Regions from separate parts of the Pseudomonas sp. FA117 genome, predicted to be linked through region 2. Evidence: riboswitches for the same ligand, from Rfam matches in the RefSeq annotation. Region 2 holds a riboswitch; the other holds the start of a gene.
What was found. Region 2 has a riboswitch for cobalamin ahead of AC1TXO_RS12440 (ABC transporter ATP-binding protein). Riboswitches for the same ligand answer to the same signal wherever they lie in the genome.
Positions count from the first base shown of each region.

Region 1: it holds a riboswitch for cobalamin, as region 2 does, so the genes downstream of both, AC1TXO_RS10905 (TonB-dependent receptor) here and AC1TXO_RS12440 (ABC transporter ATP-binding protein) in region 2, are expected to answer to the same signal.

Region 1 is NZ_CM170675.1:2,358,798-2,367,413, reverse strand. It holds gene thpR (RNA 2',3'-cyclic phosphodiesterase) at 1-408, opposite strand, end outside; gene lpxO (lipid A hydroxylase LpxO) at 606-1,505, shown strand; gene AC1TXO_RS10920 (carboxymuconolactone decarboxylase family protein) at 1,610-1,954, shown strand; gene AC1TXO_RS10915 (GNAT family N-acetyltransferase) at 2,033-2,602, shown strand; gene AC1TXO_RS10910 (outer membrane beta-barrel protein) at 2,673-3,419, opposite strand; cobalamin riboswitch at 3,582-3,784, shown strand; gene AC1TXO_RS10905 (TonB-dependent receptor) at 3,897-6,038, shown strand; gene AC1TXO_RS10900 (acetyltransferase domain-containing protein) at 6,158-7,309, shown strand; gene AC1TXO_RS10895 (hypothetical protein) at 7,365-7,520, shown strand; gene AC1TXO_RS10890 (hypothetical protein) at 7,539-7,877, opposite strand; gene AC1TXO_RS10885 (hypothetical protein) at 8,055-8,534, shown strand.
Region 2 is NZ_CM170675.1:2,714,355-2,722,970, forward strand. It holds gene AC1TXO_RS12435 (ABC transporter substrate-binding protein) at 1-757, opposite strand, end outside; gene AC1TXO_RS12440 (ABC transporter ATP-binding protein) at 754-1,530, opposite strand; cobalamin riboswitch at 1,639-1,845, opposite strand; gene AC1TXO_RS12445 (hypothetical protein) at 1,894-2,064, opposite strand; gene AC1TXO_RS12450 (efflux transporter outer membrane subunit) at 2,229-3,626, opposite strand; gene AC1TXO_RS12455 (helix-turn-helix transcriptional regulator) at 3,644-4,408, opposite strand; gene AC1TXO_RS12460 (amino acid adenylation domain-containing protein) at 4,823-8,616, shown strand, end outside.

The DNA.
Region 1 (8,616 bases), 360 kb from region 2:
GGTCAGGTGCGGGCGGTAATCGCGGGCCTGTTCGGCAATGCCCAAGGGCAGCGTCAATTGCTGCAGGCGGTAGACCAGTTGCCGCAGGCCGTCGGGTGTGGCGCTGGGCTCGAGCACCAGCGCACCCGCACGCCGCCATACCTCGAGACGATCGAGCAGCAGGCGGATCGGCGCAGCCGGGCGCACCATCCCCTCCACGGCGGCGCACAGCGCAGGCACCTGGGCGGCATCCACGTCGCCCAGGAACAGCAGCGTCACATGGAAATTCTCGGCCAGCACCGGCTTGCCGGCCCTCAACTGCAGATCACGACGCCATTGGGCAATCGCCCGCCGCTGGGCCTCGGACAAGGCCAGGGCGAAGAACAGGCGCTTGAAAGGCGCGCCGACCGGGCGGACATCCTGAACCATCACTCACTCCTCAAGGGCCCGCAAGCGCGGGCCGAACAGCATCCAGCACACAGGAAACCGCTGCGTAGAACGTACGATGTTTCATCTTCATCAATCAGCAATGTCTGAACAATAGGTACAAACTGACGACACGATTGTTTATGCTGGCGGGCTACAGCCATGGCGCATGGCCATTTTTATTCGACAAGTAACCGTCCATGAAAATTGCACTCGTACTGATCTTCGTCCTCTCGATCGCCTATGTTCACCTGCGCGGTCGGGTTCGTCACAAGCTGACCCGTCAGTTGGGTGACCATTCCAGCTTCCTCGCCCCGGTCAACAGCTTCCTCTACCTGTTCTCCAGACACCCGGCCAAGCCCTACCTGCCGGTCGAGTCGTTCCCCGAGCTGCAACCGCTCAAGGACCACTGGCAGGAGATCCGCGAGGAAGCCCAGCAGTTGCTCCACGCCGGCGAGATCAAGAAGTCCGACAACTACGACGACGTGGGCTTCAATTCGTTCTTCAAGACCGGCTGGAAGCGCTTCTACCTGAAGTGGTACGGCGAGAGCCACCCCTCCGCCATGACCCTGTGCCCGCGCACCACCGAGCTGCTGCAAGGCATCGGCACGGTCAAGGCAGCGATGTTCGCCACCCTGCCGCCAGGGGCCAAGCTGGTCCGCCACCGCGACCCTTATGCCGGTTCCTATCGCTACCACCTGGGCCTGGACACGCCGAACGACGATGGCTGCTACATCGATGTGGACGGCGAGAAATACTCCTGGCGTGACGGCGAGGCGGTGATCTTCGACGAGACCTACATCCACTATGCGGCCAACACCACCGAGCACAACCGCATCATCCTGTTCTGCGATGTCGAGCGGCCGCTGAAGTATCGCTGGGCGAGCGCCTTCAACCGCTGGTTCAGCCGCAACGTCATGGCCGCCGCCGCTGCCCCGAACGATGCCAACGACAAGACCGGCGGCATCAACCGCCTGTTCACGCGCATCTACAAGATCCGCGAGCGTGGCAAGGCCATGAAGAAGCGCAACCGTACCCGCTACTACCTGGAGAAGTGGGCCGTGGTCGCCGCGCTGGTGCTGCTGTTCGTCTACATCTGACCCATCCTCTGCAGCCTCGTTGCCCTGGCGCAACGAGGCCTGCCCTCCTGCCGATCTTCGACTAGCCTGATAGCTCCTGTTGCCAACCTCGCAAGGTGAACACGATGAGCATGATGGACTGGGACGCCTACCGTAAGCAGTTGATGGCCGGCATCGGCGATCTCAAGCAACTCTCCCCCGATACCGTGGCCGGCTATGCCACGGCCAGCGCTGCCGGCGCCAAGACCCACCACCTCGACGCCAAGACCCGCGAGCTGATTTCCCTGGCCGTGGCGGTGACCACCCGCTGCGACGGCTGCATCGCCGTGCATTCGCAGCAGGCGGTCAAGCAGGGTGCGACCCGCGAGGAAATCGCCGAAGCCCTGGGCGTGGCCGTGGCGATGAACGCCGGTGCGGCCTTGGTGTACTCGGCGCGGGCGCTGGATGCGGTCGGCAAGGCCGGCAGCTGAGCGTCGCGGGCGCCGCCGCACTTGCATGACGGCGCCCATCCACCCAGACTTGCCGGCCCAGCCCGAGCAGGAACCGCCATGATCCACCTTCGCCCCATGACCCCGGACGACTTCGAGCGTTTCTGGCCAACCTTCCAGGCGATCGTCCAGGCGCGCGAAACCTATGCGTACGATCCGCAGTTGTCGCAGCAGCAGGCGCGTCACCTGTGGCTGGAGATGCCGCTGCGCACCCTGGTGGCCGAGGAGGACGGCGAGTTGCTGGGTTCCTACTACCTCAAGGCCAATGCCGCAGGCCCCGGCGCGCACGTGGGCAACTGCGGGTACATGGTGACGCCGCAGGCACGCGGTCGTGGCGTGGCACGGGTGATGTGCGAGCACTCGCAGAAGCTGGCCCGCCAGGAAGGCTTCCTGGCCCTGCAGTTCAATTCGGTGGTGGCGAGCAACGAGGTGGCGGTGGCGCTGTGGCACTCACTCGGTTTCGAGACCGTCGGACGCCTGCCCAAGGCTTATCGCCATGCGACGCTGGGCCTGGTCGATTGCCTGGTGATGTACAAATGGCTGGCCGACGAGCCGGTGACGGAGAAGCCGGCGCTGCTGATCGGGCGCAAGAACATCGAGGCGCGGGTGTCGCGGCGACGGGGGCGTTAGCCCCGGTCACTGCGGTCTGCAGGAACGGCACACGCCCGCCCCTGCATGACGCATACAGCCATCTGAGGCATCAGAACGCCAGGCCGACCTTCACGCCAAACTCGTCACGCTTGAGCTTGTTGTTGTCGGCGACCGGCGAATCCTCGTCGAGCTTGTACTCGGTGCGGGTGTAGTACACGCCGGCCTGGATCGGCATGCCGCCCTGCTGGTTCATCAGCAAGGTGACTTCGGCATAGGGGTTGGTGCGGTCCTTCATGTCGACGCTGTCGCTGCCGAAATCGTCGACCTTCAGGCGCGCGCGACCATCAATGGTGTGACGTGCACCGACTTCGACACGCAGGGTCGAGGCGTCGAACTGGTGGTTGTAACCCAGGGCCGCCTTGGCGAACGGCGACTTGTAGGTCAGCTTGGTGTCCAGATCGTTGATCTCGGGCTCGAAGCGGGTCCAGCTGTAGCCGCCGCCGACGATGACGTCGACGAAGTTGCGCGCATCCAGCGCGGCACGCCAGCCAAGGTCGAGGTCGGCCTGGGCCTCCTTGAGCTTGTTGTCGTTCTTCTTGCCGTATTTGGCTTCGGCACCGATCTGGTAGATGAAGCCGGATTCGGCAGTCATCTTGTTGCCGAAGTTGGCGAACACACCGCCTTGGCCCAGGTGCTCCTTGTCGGAGTCGCCGCCGCCTTCGAACTTGAACTTGTCGTAGGAACCGAGCAGGCCGAAGGTGAACAGCGGGTCGGTGCTGGGGGCTGCCATCGCTGCCAGGGGGGCGCCGAGCAGGGCCAGGGCGCAGGTGTGACGCAGCAGTTTTCCAGTGAACATTCGCGAAAGTCTCCATGACGTGAATAAAAAAGGGCGAACGAGCGGTTCGAGACAACGCATGCAGGAAAAGTTCGAAAAAAATTCAATAAAAACGCGCAACCTCGCAGTCCTTCACAGATTTACGCCCATCCAAACGATTGACTCCCCTTGCGTTCGGTGGTCAGATGCGCGCCAGTTTCAGGTGTCCTGCGCCGCCGTGCGCAGGGTGAAACGGGAAGCCGGTGCGTCTTTGCAGACAAGTCCGGCGCTGTCCCCGCAACGGTAAGCGAGCGAAGCTTTCGACACACCACTGTGCATCTGCATGGGAAGGTGAAGGCTTCACGACCCTCGCAAGCCCGGAGACCGGCCTGACGCTTCAGTTGGCAAACCCGCGGTGGGCGGGCGCAGGCCGGTGTTCGCGTGCGCGCCTGCGTGCGTGTTGCTCGTCTTTGCGTTGTTTCCACCGGGCTCCATTCATTCCTGAACCCGTGGAACGACATGTCCCGACACTTCACGCTTCACACCCTGGCCGCCTGCATGGCCGTCTCCCTGCCGGCCCTGGCCGAGCAGCCGCAAGGCAAGGTCCTGGACCTGCCTTCGACCGCCATCACCGACACCCGTGACGAGCACACCGTCGACCTGGCCACCCCCACCCAGGCAGGTTCGCGCCTGAACCTCAGTGCCCTGGAGACACCGGCCAGCACCAGCAGCATCACGTCCGAGCAAATCCAGCAACGCGCCAACCTCACCGTGCAGGACGCCGTGACCCGCTCACCCGGCATCACCTCGGTCGGTACCCCGGGCAACGGCAACACCGCCCTCTCCGCCCGCGGTTTCACCGGCCATTCCTCGGTGATGACCCTGTTCGACGGTTCGCGCCTGTACACCGGTGCCGGCACCCAGACCTTCCCGGTCGACCCGTGGATGGTCGAGCGCATCGACGTGATCCGCGGCCCGGCCTCGGTGCTCTATGGCGAAGGCGCCACGGGCGCGGTGATCAACGTGATCCCGAAAAAGCCCTTCGACGGCGAGATCCGCAACCACCTGCGCCTGGGCTACGGCTCGTGGGATCGCCAGCAACTGGGCCTGGACAGCGGCGGCAGCCTGAGCGAACGCCTGAGCTACCGCCTGACCCTGAACAAGCAGGAGGGCAACGGCTGGGTCGACCGCACCGACTCTCGCAGCCTGGCCCTGAGCGCCGCCCTGCGCTTCGATGCCACCGACGACCTGAGCTTCACCCTGGCCCATGAGCGCGGCGATGCGCAGCCGGCCAACTATTTCGGCACGCCGCTGATCGACGGCCACCTGCGCGACAGCCTGCGCAAGAAGAACTACAACATCCAGAACGATGTGCAGCGCTACCACGACGAGTGGACGCGCTTCAATACCGACTGGACGATCAGCGACAGCGTCACGGCCAGCAACCAGCTGTACTACATCAAGAGTCGCCGGCATTGGCGCAATGCCGAGGACTACCAGTGGATTGGCGAGCAAGAGCAACTGCTGCGCAAGGGTTATCTGGAGATCAAGCACAACCAGGAGCAGATCGGTGATCGCCAGAGCTTCACCTTCGATCACTCGCTGTTCGGCTTGAACAGCAAGACCGTGGTGGGCGCGGAGTACAACAAGATCCGCTTCAATGTCGACAACAACTCGCCGTACAAAGATATCGGTGGCGACTATATCGATCCGTGGCACCCGGCGCCCGGTTGGTTCCAGAGCCAGAATGCAACCCGGCCCCAGACCCTCTCCACCACCCACACTTTCGCGTTGTTCGCCGAGAACCGCACCCAGCTCACCGATCGTCTGTCGCTGGTAACCGGTATCCGCCGCGACCAGAACCATATCGACCGTGACAACCTGATAGATGGCAGCCGCGTCGACCGCAGCCTGCAGGGCGGCAACTGGCGCGCCGGCCTGGTGTTCGCGGTGACCGACGACCTGTCGTTGTACGGTCAGTACTCCACCAGCGAAGACGGTGTGAACAACCTGATCAGCCTCAGCACGCGCCAGATCAACTACGACCTCACAGAGTCGAAACAGACCGAACTGGGCCTCAAGCAGCGGTTCTGGGACGGTCGTGGCGAATGGACACTGGCGGCGTATCACATCGTCAAGAAGAAGCTATTGGTGAATAACCCGGCGTCTGCTCTACATGAGCCACAGCAAGCCGGGCAGCAGACCTCCGACGGTGTGGAAGCAACGCTGGAACTGGACCTCGGCAATCAATGGCAAATGTCCGCGAACGCAGCGGTGGTACGTGCCAAATATGATGAGTTCAATGAAGTGGACGATGACGATGACGATGTCGTCCATGATCGCGCCGGCAACCGCCCGGCCAACGTCCCGCGCCGCACCGCCAACCTCTGGCTGAGCAAAGGCTTCGGCCAGACCGTCGACGCCGGCGTCGGCCTGCGCTACGTCGACCAGCGCTATGCCGACACCGCCAACGCCTACAGCGTCCCCGGCTACACCGTGGTCGATGCCAACCTCGGCTGGCAGGTGCTGCCCGACGTGCGCCTGGGCCTGCAGTTGAACAACCTGTTCAACCGCGACTACGTGGTTGCCGCCCACAGCGACGAACAATGGCTGCTGGGCGCACCGCGCTCGTACTTCGCGACGGTGGACTACAGCTTCTGATCCTGTAGACCTTGCCGGCCCCATCGCGGACTTGTCCCGCGATAGGGCCCGGCAAATCACCACAACACAAGAGATATAAGATAACATTCCAAATCTTAGTCAATTCTCATTGCAGCCCCATGCCATCCACCCCACTCTCTTCCCGCCTGCACAGCATCGACGCCCTGCGCGGGCTGGTGATCCTGTTCATGCTGCTGGACCACGTGCGTGAAACCTTCTTCCTGCACCGTCAGGTCACCGACCCGATGACCCTCGACGCCACTGAGCCCGCCCTGTTCGCCAGCCGTACCCTGGCCCATCTGTGCGCGCCGGTGTTCGTCCTGCTGACCGGGCTGAGCGCCTGGCTCTATGGCGAGAAATACCAGGGTCGTGCCGATGTCTCGGCATTCCTGTTCAAACGTGGGTTGTTCCTGGTGGTGCTGGAATTCACCCTGGTCAACTTCGCCTGGACCTTCCAGTGGCCGCCGAGCGTGATCTACCTGCAGGTGATCTGGGCCATCGGCCTGAGCATGATCGTGCTGTCGCTGCTGGTGTGGCTGCCGCGCCCGCTGCTGATGGCGCTGGGGCTGATCATCATCGCCGGGCACAACCTGCTCGACGACCTGCACTTCGCCCCCGGCACCTGGTTGCACGCGCCCTGGGCAATCCTGCACGACCGTGGCTGGCTCGAGGTGACGCAGAACTTGCGCCTGCGCACCTCCTACCCGCTACTGCCGTGGATCGGGGTGATCGCCGTGGGTTACGCACTCGGCCCCTGGTTCGCCCGTGGCAGCGACGCCGCCCGTCGCCAGCGCCGCCTGTTGCTTGCCGGTGGCGCTGCGCTGCTGGGCTTCGTCGCGCTGCGGCTGGTCAACGGCTACGGCGAGGCGCCGTGGAGCGTGCAACCGGACCTGACCCAGACCCTGATGAGCCTGCTCAACATCACCAAGTACCCACCGTCGCTGCTGTTCCTGCTGCTGACCCTGGGCACCGGCCTGTTGCTGCTGCGCACTTTCGAACGCGCCGGCCAGGCGCGCTGGATCGGCGTGCTGACTGTCTTCGGCAGTGCGCCGATGTTCTTCTACCTGCTGCACCTGTATGCCCTGAAAATCCTCTACCTGATCAGCCTCGGCCTGTTCGGGCGCAACCAGGGTGAATATTTCGGTTTCGACGGCATAGCCGCGCTGTGGCTGATGGCGGTATTGCTGGCGGCGGCACTGTACTGGCCGGTGCTGAAGTTCGCCGGGTTCAAGGCCCGGCGCCGGGACATACGCTGGCTCAAGTATCTGTGAGCGACAAGGGCCGAATCGTTTACCATCGCAGCCCCCTACGACGGAAAACCTTGAGATGAACAGGATGATTCAGTTCGTGGTGGTGGTCGTGCTGTGCACGGCCATCGGCACGCTCTGCGAACGCTTTGGTGTGAACCAGTACCTGAAATGGCTGCTGATGGCGTTGCCCGCGATCATCTGGGTGCGCTTGCGCAACCCGATGAAGGACTGACCGGGCAACGTCACAGGCTCAGTAGTTGGAGCGGTCGTAGCCCGAGCCATCGGTCGCGCGGATGAACGCATCGTAATAGGCGAACAGATTGCTGCCTTTTTCGTAGAGGACAGTGGCGAAGTCCTGCGGTGGGACGTTGCCCTGCTCCCAGAAGCGGTTCATCTGCCCACTGAGTAGATAAGGCAGGTAGTCTTCGTTCACCGTGTTGCTGTGAATATGCGAGCGGCCGAAGTACAGGGCCGAGATCAGTGCAATCTGGTCATCCGGCGGCAGGCTCGCCAGAAACGCCTGGGTCTCTTCAACCGAGGCGAATGGCAGCCTGGGGGTGATCGCGTTGATCAGCAGGTCGATGTGCATGCAGGTCTCCTGGGTGGGTTCGACGGCTATTTACCCGCCAAGCCGCACACCGGGTCAAAAACACTGCGTTGAACTGCCAGACGCAATACCAGGACGATTGCCCACGATCTTTCCCATGCTGCCACGCCTGCGGGCCTTGCAGTAAACTCAAGCCCTCGAACCCCAGAGCCACCATCCATGCCCCGCCTGCCGAAACTGCTGCTGCCTCTGCTGCTGCTCGCCACCCTCGCCGCCTGCGACCAGAAACCCACCCGCGAAGAGCGAATCCTGGCCAACCTGCCGCTGCAGGAAGCCTACGACCACAACATCGAGCGCATGGCCCAGCTGCTGGCCATGACTCACCCGCAGGTGCCGCAGGACAAGATCAAGGACGTGCTGCGCAAGCACCTGACGGTCGACGACCAGCGCAAGGACCTGTTCAAGCTCTACAGCGAGAAGAACTTCAGCGACGCCGAGTTCGACACCATCGTTGCCGCGACCCAGGACCCGCAAAAAGCCCGGCAGTTGGGCGAGAGCGAGGAAGGCAAGCGCCTGAGCGAGAAACTGACCGGGCTGATGCGGGCTACCGCCCAGGACAAGCAGGTTCAGGCCTTGGCCGAAGAGCGCATGCAGCAGGTCGAGGACGAGCTGTCGAACCTGAGCCCGGCCGGCGGCTGAGTCAGGCCGCAACCGGTCGATGCGCGTCGACCACTACACCCCGTAGCTGCTTTCGCACATTCCGAGTAAGGTTATCCCCACC
Region 2 (8,616 bases):
TCACCTCCGGGTCGCGCTCCACCACGCTTTCCCAGTTGACCTGGGTCCAGCTGGCGCTCACGTCGCTCATCACATTGTCACCACCGGCAGCGCTGATCAGAGCCTGCGGCATGCCCAGGCGCCCCGAGGTGGTGGGGCGGTCTTCGCCGCTGTCGTAGAGGAACACCCGTGGCCGTTGCCCGGCCTGGGCCACTTGCGCCGCGACCCGTTCGACCCGCTGGCGCAGCTGGCTGACCAGCACGCTGGCGCGCTCGCGCACATCGAATATCCGACCCAGGTTGTCCAGGTCGCGGTACAGGTCTTCGAGGCTGGCCTGGCGCTGCGGCATGATCCACGAGCACGACTCGCTCAGCTCGTACACCGGGATACCGAATGGCGCCAGGGTCTGGGGCGTGACCGGGCCGCCGATGCGCATGCCATAGCTCCAGCCGGCCAGGAAAAAGTCGGCATCGGCATCGAGCAGGTTCTCCACAGACACATAGCGCGGTGCCAGCTCCGGCAGGCCTGCCAGCGCCTCGCGCAGGCTCGGGTCGAGGGTCTTCCAGCCGCTGATGCCGCTGTAGCCGGCCATGTGATCGCGCAGGCCCAGGGCCAGGAGCATGCCGGTGAGGTTGATGTCGTGGCTGACGGCGTGCTGCGGCGCGTGGGTGAAGGTCACGTCACGGTCGCAACTGCGTACGGTCAGCGGGTAGCTTTCGGCCTGGGCGAACAGGGGCAGGGCGCTGAGCAGGGCCAGGCAGGTGAGCAGCGGTTTCATGCGGGGCTGATCCAGGTAATGCGTGGATGGGAGGCCAGCGGGTGGCGGTCGACCAGGGCCTGCACGCCGAACACCTCGGCCAGGCATTGCTCGGTCAGCACCTGCTCCGGCGTGCCATGGGTGACGATGCGGCCGCCGTCGATCACGTACAGGCGGTCACAGAAGGCGGCTGCCAGGTTCAGGTCGTGGAAGCTGGCCAGCAGGCTCAGGCCGGTACCGCGCAGTTGCTGCAGCAGGGCCAGCTGGAAGCGGGGGTCGAGATGGTTGGTCGGCTCGTCGAGAATCAGCAGGCGCGGCTCCTGGACCAGCGCCCGGGCCAGCAGCACGCGCTGCTTTTCGCCGCCCGACAGGCAGACGAACGCATCCAGGGCGCGGGGCAGCAGGCCGAGCCTGGCCAGGGTGTCGTCGATCAGGCCCGGGTCGCCGTCGCCGTCGAACCAGCCCAGGTGCGGCGTGCGGCCCATGGCCACGACATCGCGCACGGTCAGGCCGAAGTCCTCGGGAAATTCCTGCAGCATCACCGCGATACGCTGCGCTACCCAGCGTGGGTTGCGTTGCCAGATGTCTTCGCCATCGAGCTGGACCTGGCCAGCGTGCGGGCGATTGAAGCGGTAGGCACAGCGCAGCAGGCTGGTCTTGCCGCTGCCGTTTGGGCCGATCAGGCCGACGAACTCGCCGGCGCCGATCTGCAGGTCGATGTTCTCGAGCAGGGCGCGCCCACCGCTGTGCGGCGACCAGTGCAGGCCTTGGATATGCAGGGTGGGGCGTGACATGAGCGGACCGTCGCAGGGTGAGTGAAACCCGAACGGTGGATGCGCGTGGAGGCGTCGCGCAGGCAAGGCTGCCGCGAAGACCGGCCCACGCCCGCCCACCGCGGGTGTTGCCAACTGCAGTGACAGGCCGGTCTCCGGGCTTGCGAGGGGCGTGAGGCACTCACCTTCCCATGCCGCAGGCACAGTGGTGTATCGAATGCGTCGCTCGCTTACCGTTGCGGGGGCAGCGCCGGACTGGTCGCACTGGGCGAGGCACCGGCTTCCCGTTTAATCCCCGACACGGCGGTCGTGGACACCTGAAACAAGGGGCGCATCTGAGCATTTATGGGCAGGGGAGTCAACCGCGGCCCGGGCCGCAGGCGCTCAGGCACCGGACTCCGGATCGCTGGCCGGCACGCCGGGGCGATTGTCTTCATCCTCGTTGAGGTCAGGGTCCACGTCCGGGTCATCGACGCGGTCGTTGCGGGGCTCAGGCTCGAGCTCGGGCCAGTCGCTCTGAGCGTCGCCGCCGCCCATCCAGTGCTTTTCGTTCATGACGTCCACCCTCGCTGGGTTGAAAAAAGGCCCACCCGCAGGCGGGCCAACACAGGAGTGAGGGGCCGCCCTTGGGCAAGCCCTCATTATCTGGGAGTGGCTGTCGAGCCAGTGCGGTCCATGCAACTGACGTCAGTGCCGACCGACGGTTGCGCAAGCGGGCTTCATGGATGGGGCGCCCAACCGCCGCCGAGGGCGGCGTACAGGTTGACCTCGGCGAGCAACTGGGCCAGCCGGTCGTTGATCAGCCCCTGCTGGGCGCTGAACAGCGAGCGCTGGGCGTCGAGGAAGGTCAGGCTGCTGTCGACGCCGATGCGATAGCGGTTGCGGGCCAGGTCGTAGTAACGCTGGGTCGAATCCACCAGGTCACGCTGGGCCAGCAACTGGCGCTGGTAGGTCGCCCGCGCGGCAAGCCCGTCGGAGACTTCCTGGAAGGCCACCTGGATCGATTTTTCATAGCGCGCGACCTCGATCTGCTTTTGCAGGCGTGCGTAATCGAGGCTGGCACGCAGGCTGCCGGCTGTGAACAGCGGCAGGTTGATCTGTGGCTGGAACAGCCAGGTGCCGCTGCCGCCGTCGAACAGGCCGGACAGCTCGCGGCTGCTGCTGCCGGCATTGGCGGTCAGGCTGATGCTGGGAAAGAACGCTGCCCGGGCTGCGCCGATGTCGGCGTTGGCAGCGCGCAGCTGGTACTCGGCTTCGAGGATGTCGGGGCGACGCTGCAGCAGTGCCGAGGGCAAGCCGGCCGGCAGGCCGATCATCTGCTGCGCCGCCAGCGGCAGGCCTGGGTTGCCCTCGTCCAGGGGCACACCGACCAGCAGGGTGAGCTGGTTGATGTCCTGGGCCACCTGGCGCTGATAGCGGGCGACGGCGGCGCGGGCGCTGTCGACGCTGGTCTGCGCCTGGATCTGTTGCAGCGCTGACGCGGTGCCGGCGCGGCGCTGGCCTTGGGTCAGGCGCAGGCTCTGCTGGTCGGCGGCAAGGGTCTGGCGCGACAGTTCGAGCAGTTCGAGGTCGGCGCGCCAGGTCAGGTAGCCACTGGCGACACTGGCCACCAGGCCCAACTGCACGCTGCGCTGCGCCTGTTCGCTGGGCAGGTAGGTGAGCAGGGCCTTGTCGCTGAGGCTGCGCAGGCGGCCGAACAGGTCGAGCTCATAGGCGCTCACGCCCAGGGTGGCGGCGTAGGTCTGGGTGATGGCGCCGTCGCCGGTGCCGGTCATGCTGCGCGGCAGATACTGACGCTGGCCCTTGGTATCGGCGGAAACCTTGGGCAGCAGTTCGGCGCGCTGGATGCGGAACTGCGCGCGATAGGCTTCGACATTGAGCGCCGCCACCCGCAGGTCGCGGTTGTTGAGCAGGGCGCTGTCGATCAGCTGGCGCAGCAGCGGATCCTTGAACACCTGGTGCCAGTCTTCGCTCTGGCGGGTGGCTGTGGTGTCGCCCTGGTAGGCCGCCCCCGTGGGGAAGCTGGTCGCGACGGGCGCGTCCGGGCGTTCATAGTCGGGGGCCAGGGTGCAGCCGGACAGCAGTATGGCCAGCAGGGCAGCGGGGTATCTGGGCATTGCGGGTTCTCTGGGTTTCAGGCGCCGGCCATCCATCTGGCCAGGCCGTGGCGGCCGCTGACACCGAGCTTGGCGGTGGCGCGCTTGAGGTAGGTTTCCACTGAACTGATCTTCACGTTCAGACGCTGCGCCATTTCCGGTACCGTGCCGCCGGTAAGCAGGCCCAGGCAGACTTCCTGTTCGCGGCTGGACAACTGCACCGCTTCCTGCGCCAGCCGCTCGCCAAAGCCGTGGCGCAGGCTGTCGGGCAGGCCGCCTGCGTCGCTCGGGGCGTGCGTGTGGTGCTGGGCATGGTGCTCGAGCAGCGGCAGCAGGGTGTCGGAAAGGCTCTTGAGCAACGACAGCTCGGCCAGGGCAAAGGCTGCCTGGCTGGGCAGGCGATGGAAACAGATGACCCAGCGCCGGTCGCCGTTGCACGACACCAGGTTGCACTGGTGCGCACTCTGCTGGGCTGCACTCGCGTTCTGCGGTGACTTTACCTGGATCAGCAGCGGGTCTTTCATCTGCAGAATATTCTGCAGCAGCGGATGGCCGGCCTGGTCCTGCGGTGGAAACTCCAGGGCCAGGCCGGCAGCGCCGAGTACCTTGACCCGCTCGACGCTGGCCTGGCGGCTGTCGAGCGTCCACTCGCTGAGGTCCAGGCGGTGCACCGGCACCAGGTCATCGACCAGGCGCAGCATCTGTGCGGCGAAATGTGCTTCGCCACTGCTGGCGATCAGTTCGCCCAGTTGCAGGTAGAGGCGCGCATCGTGATGGTGTTCGAGGCTGCGGATCAGCTTCATGTCCTGTTCGTCCTTGAGTCGGGTACTGCGCAGGCATCGGGCGAGTGGGCTCGTGCCTTGGCCGGTCGAAGGTGGTGCTATTCAGCCCGACCCTGGCGCCTGCGTCTGTAATGGAAACCGGGGACAGAAAATGGCATCAAATCGGACAAAATGGCGGGACAAAACTGACAGAGTGAAAGTAGATGTTGCAGCGGTAGTCAGCCAATTGACGTCATAAATCCGCTGTTGGCGCCACGTTCGGCGCACCAGCGCAGGCAGGTAGGTCATCCAAGGGGGTGATATGTAGCTGATTTCCTACAGAAAAATAAGCAACCTGGGACGCGTCCGAAACTGTCCGGGTTTCCGGGGCCATACAGCGCGCGCAGGCGGTGTTTGAATCCGTCGACGATCAACGGAGAAGGACCCTCCCAGCCCATGCCTGCCGCCGATACCTACCCCCTGACCAGCGCCCAGCGCGATATCTGGCTCGATCAGCTGAGCCGGGGCGACTCGCCGCTGTACACCATCGGCGGCTATGTCGAGCTCACCGGCCCCCTGCAGCCGGACATCCTGGGGCAGGCCCTGGACAACCTGGTCGCGACCAATCCGGTGCTACGCACCCACCTGCAGCCGGGTGCCGGAGAGGATGGCCTGCCGCTGCAGCAGTTCGCCGAGCATGCCACGCTCGCGTTGCCGCTGTTCGACCTGTCCGCCGAGGCTGAGCCGACGACAGCCGCCCAGGCCTTGATCCAGGCGCAGATGGGGCAGGGCTATCGTTTCGACGGCTCGGCGCTGCTGCGCTTTGCCCTGATCCGCCTGGGCCCCGAGCGCCACTGGCTGGCGACCCAGGCCCACCACCTGATCCTCGATGGCTGGGGCTTCGGCCAGATGCTCAAGGCGTTGGGCGAGCACTACACCGCGCTGCTCGAAGGCGGCGAGCCACCGCTGGCCAGTGTCGGCTACGCCGACTTCATCGACGAAGACCGCCAGTACCACGGCTCGCTGCGCCAGGCGCGCGACCGCGCCTACTGGCTCGAGCGCTTCGCGCATATCCCCGAACCGCTGCTGGCGGCGCGTCATCATTACCGCCGTGCCACCGATGAAGCGCCTTCACGAACCTGGGTGCAGGCGTTTCCCGACGCCCTGCACGGGCGCATGAAACAACTGGCCCAGGCGCACCAGGCGTCGGCCTTCCATGTGCTGCTGGCGGCGCTGCATGTCCTGTTCAGCCGCAGCGCACAGCGCGACGACTGGGTCGTGGGCCTGCCGCTGCTCAACCGTGGCGGTGCGCGCTTCAAGTCCACGCTGGGTACTTTCGTGCAGGTCAGTGCGGTGCCGCTGGCGTTCTCCCCGGCGCTGACCTTCGCCGAGCTGGTGACGGCCATCCGCGACACCCTGCGCCGGGATTTCCGCCATCAGCGCCTGGCGGTAAGCGAACTGAACCGGTCACTGGGCCTGTTGCGCGAGGAGCGCGGGCAACTGTTCGAGGTGTCGGTCTCCTATGAACAGGACGACCACGACTACCGCTATGGCCAGGCCAACGCCCATACGGTGAAGGTGTCCAACAGCCACGAAGCCACACCGCTGGCCATTCACCTGCGCAGCAATCGTCATAACGACAAGGCCTGGCTGCACCTGGTGCACCACCGCGCATGGCTGTCCGGCGACGAGGCGCAGGCCTTGGCGCAGCGCCTGCTGCATGTGCTCGACCAGGGCCTGGAGACGCCGCAACTGGCGCTTGGCGACTTCGACCTGCCAACCCCTGCCGAGCACCGTCGACTGCAAGCCTGGAACGCCACGCAGCGACCCTGCGCCGAGCCGATCGTGCACCGGCGCATCGAGGCCCGTGCGGCGTCGATGCCCGATGCCGTTGCCGCACGGCACGACGGGCGCAGCCTGAGCTACGACGAGCTGAACCAGCGGGCGAACGCCTTGGCCCAGCGCCTGATCGAGCTGGGTGCAGGGCCCGAGCAGCGCGTTGCGGTAGTTGCCCATCGTGGGTTGGACACGCTCGTCGGGTTGCTGGCGATTCTCAAGGCCGGAGCGGCCTACGTGCCGATCGACCCGGCCCATCCGCGCGAGCGTCTGGCGTACCTGCTCGAAGACAGCGTGCCGCTGGTGCTGCTGACCCAGCAGGCGCTGCGCGAGCGCCTGCCACGCCATGACCTGCCGCTCATTGAACTGGACACCTGCGCCACGCCCGGCAGACGGCTGGACAACCCTCAGGTTGCCGGGCTTGCCGCCGACAGCCTGGTCTACGTGATCTACACCTCGGGTTCCACCGGGCAGCCCAAAGGGGTGATGGTCGAACACCGCATGCTGGCCAACCTGATCGACTGGCATTGTGACGCCTTCGATCTTGGGGTCGGCAGCCACACCTCGAGCCTGGCCGGCTTTGGCTTCGACGCCATGGCCTGGGAAGTCTGGCCGGCCTTGTGCGCCGGGGCCACGTTGCACCTGGCACCGGTGCGCGAAGGCGGCGAGGATATCGACGCCTTGCTGCGCTGGTGGCGCGACCAGCCGCTGCAGGTCAGCTTCCTGCCGACTCCGGTGGCCGAGCATGCCTTCACCCAGCAGGACCATCCGACCCTGCGCACCCTGCTGGTGGGGGGTGACCGCTTGCGCAACCTTTCTCGCGAGCGCGCCTATGCAGTCATCAACAACTACGGCCCTACCGAAGCCACCGTGGTAGCCAGCTCCGGGCGTGTGCTTGCCGGAGCGCCGCTGCACATCGGCAAGCCGGTGGCCAACACCCGTTTGCATGTGCTGGATGCGCAACTCAGGCCATTGCCGGTCGGCGTGCCGGGCGAGCTCTATGTGGCAGGGCTCGGGGTTGCCCGTGGCTACCTGAACCGCACGCAGATGACCGCCGAGCGCTTCCTCGACGATCCGTTCGGCGAAGTGGCCGGGGCACGCATGTACCGCACGGGCGATCTGGTGCGCTGGCTGGCCGACGGTACCCTGGAGTACCTGGGGCGCAATGACGATCAGGTGAAGATCCGCGGCGTACGCGTCGAGCTTGGCGAGATCGAGGCGGCGCTGGCCGGTCATGCCGAGGTTCGGGAAGCGGTGGTGTTGCTGCGTGACGGCCAGTTGCAGGCCTGGTTCGTTGGTGGTGCGGCGACCCCAGGGGATCTGCATGAACACCTGCGCGGTCTGCTGCCGGCCGCCTTGCTGCCGGTGGGTTACCAGCGCGTCGACAGCTGGCCGCTGACGGCCAACGGCAAACTCGACCGCCGCGCCTTGCCGGCGCTGGACGATGCGGCTTCGGTGCGGCGTGCCCATGAAGCGCCGCGTGGCGAGGTGGAGCAGCGCCTGGCCGCGCTCTGGAGCGAGTTGCTGGGGGTACAGCGCATCGGCCGGCACGATCACTTCTTCGAGCTGGGCGGCCATTCGCTGCTGGCCGTGCAGCTGGTCGAGCGCATGCGCCAGCAAGGCCTGCAGGCCGATGTGCAGGTGCTGTTCGGCCAGCCGACCCTGGCGAGCCTGGCAGCGGCAAGCCAGGGGGCAGTGGTGCAGGTAGCAGGCAACCGCGTGCCACCAGGTTGCAGCCGCATCACGCCGGCGCTGCTCAGCCTGACTTCGCTGAGCCAGGCCGAGATCGACGGTATCGTGGCGGCGGTGCCGGGCGGCGCGCCGAATGTGCAGGAAATCTATCCCTTGGCGCCTCTGCAGCAAGGCTTGCTGTACCACCACCTGCGAGACAGCCACGACCCCTACCAGCAACAGGCGTTGTTCGCCTTCCGCGACCAGGCTGCGTTCGAGGCCTTCGCCAGCGCGTTGCAACAGGTGGTCGAGCGCCATGACATCCTGCGTACCAGCCTGGCCTGGGAGGGCCTGGAGCAGCCGCAGCAGGTGGTCTGGCGCCAGGCGCAACTGCCTGTCGAGGTGATCCGCACCGGGCCGGGCGACACGCTGCAGGAACTCCAGGCGCATTATCAGGCCGCGCAGCGGCCATTGGACCTGCGCCGGGCACCGATGATGGCCCTGGCGGGTGCCGAGGATCGTACGCAAGGCCGCTGGCTGGGGCTGCTGCGCTTCCATCACCTGGTCAACGATGCGCTGTCGGTGCAGGTGCTGCTGGGCGAGCTGCGCGCCTTGATGAGCGACCAGGGCCATGCGCTGCCGGCCCCAGTGCCTTACCGCAATTATGTGGCGCTCAGCGGTGCCGAGACACGCCAGCAGGGCCACGAAACCTTCCTGCGGACCTTGCTCGCCGGCGTCGAGGC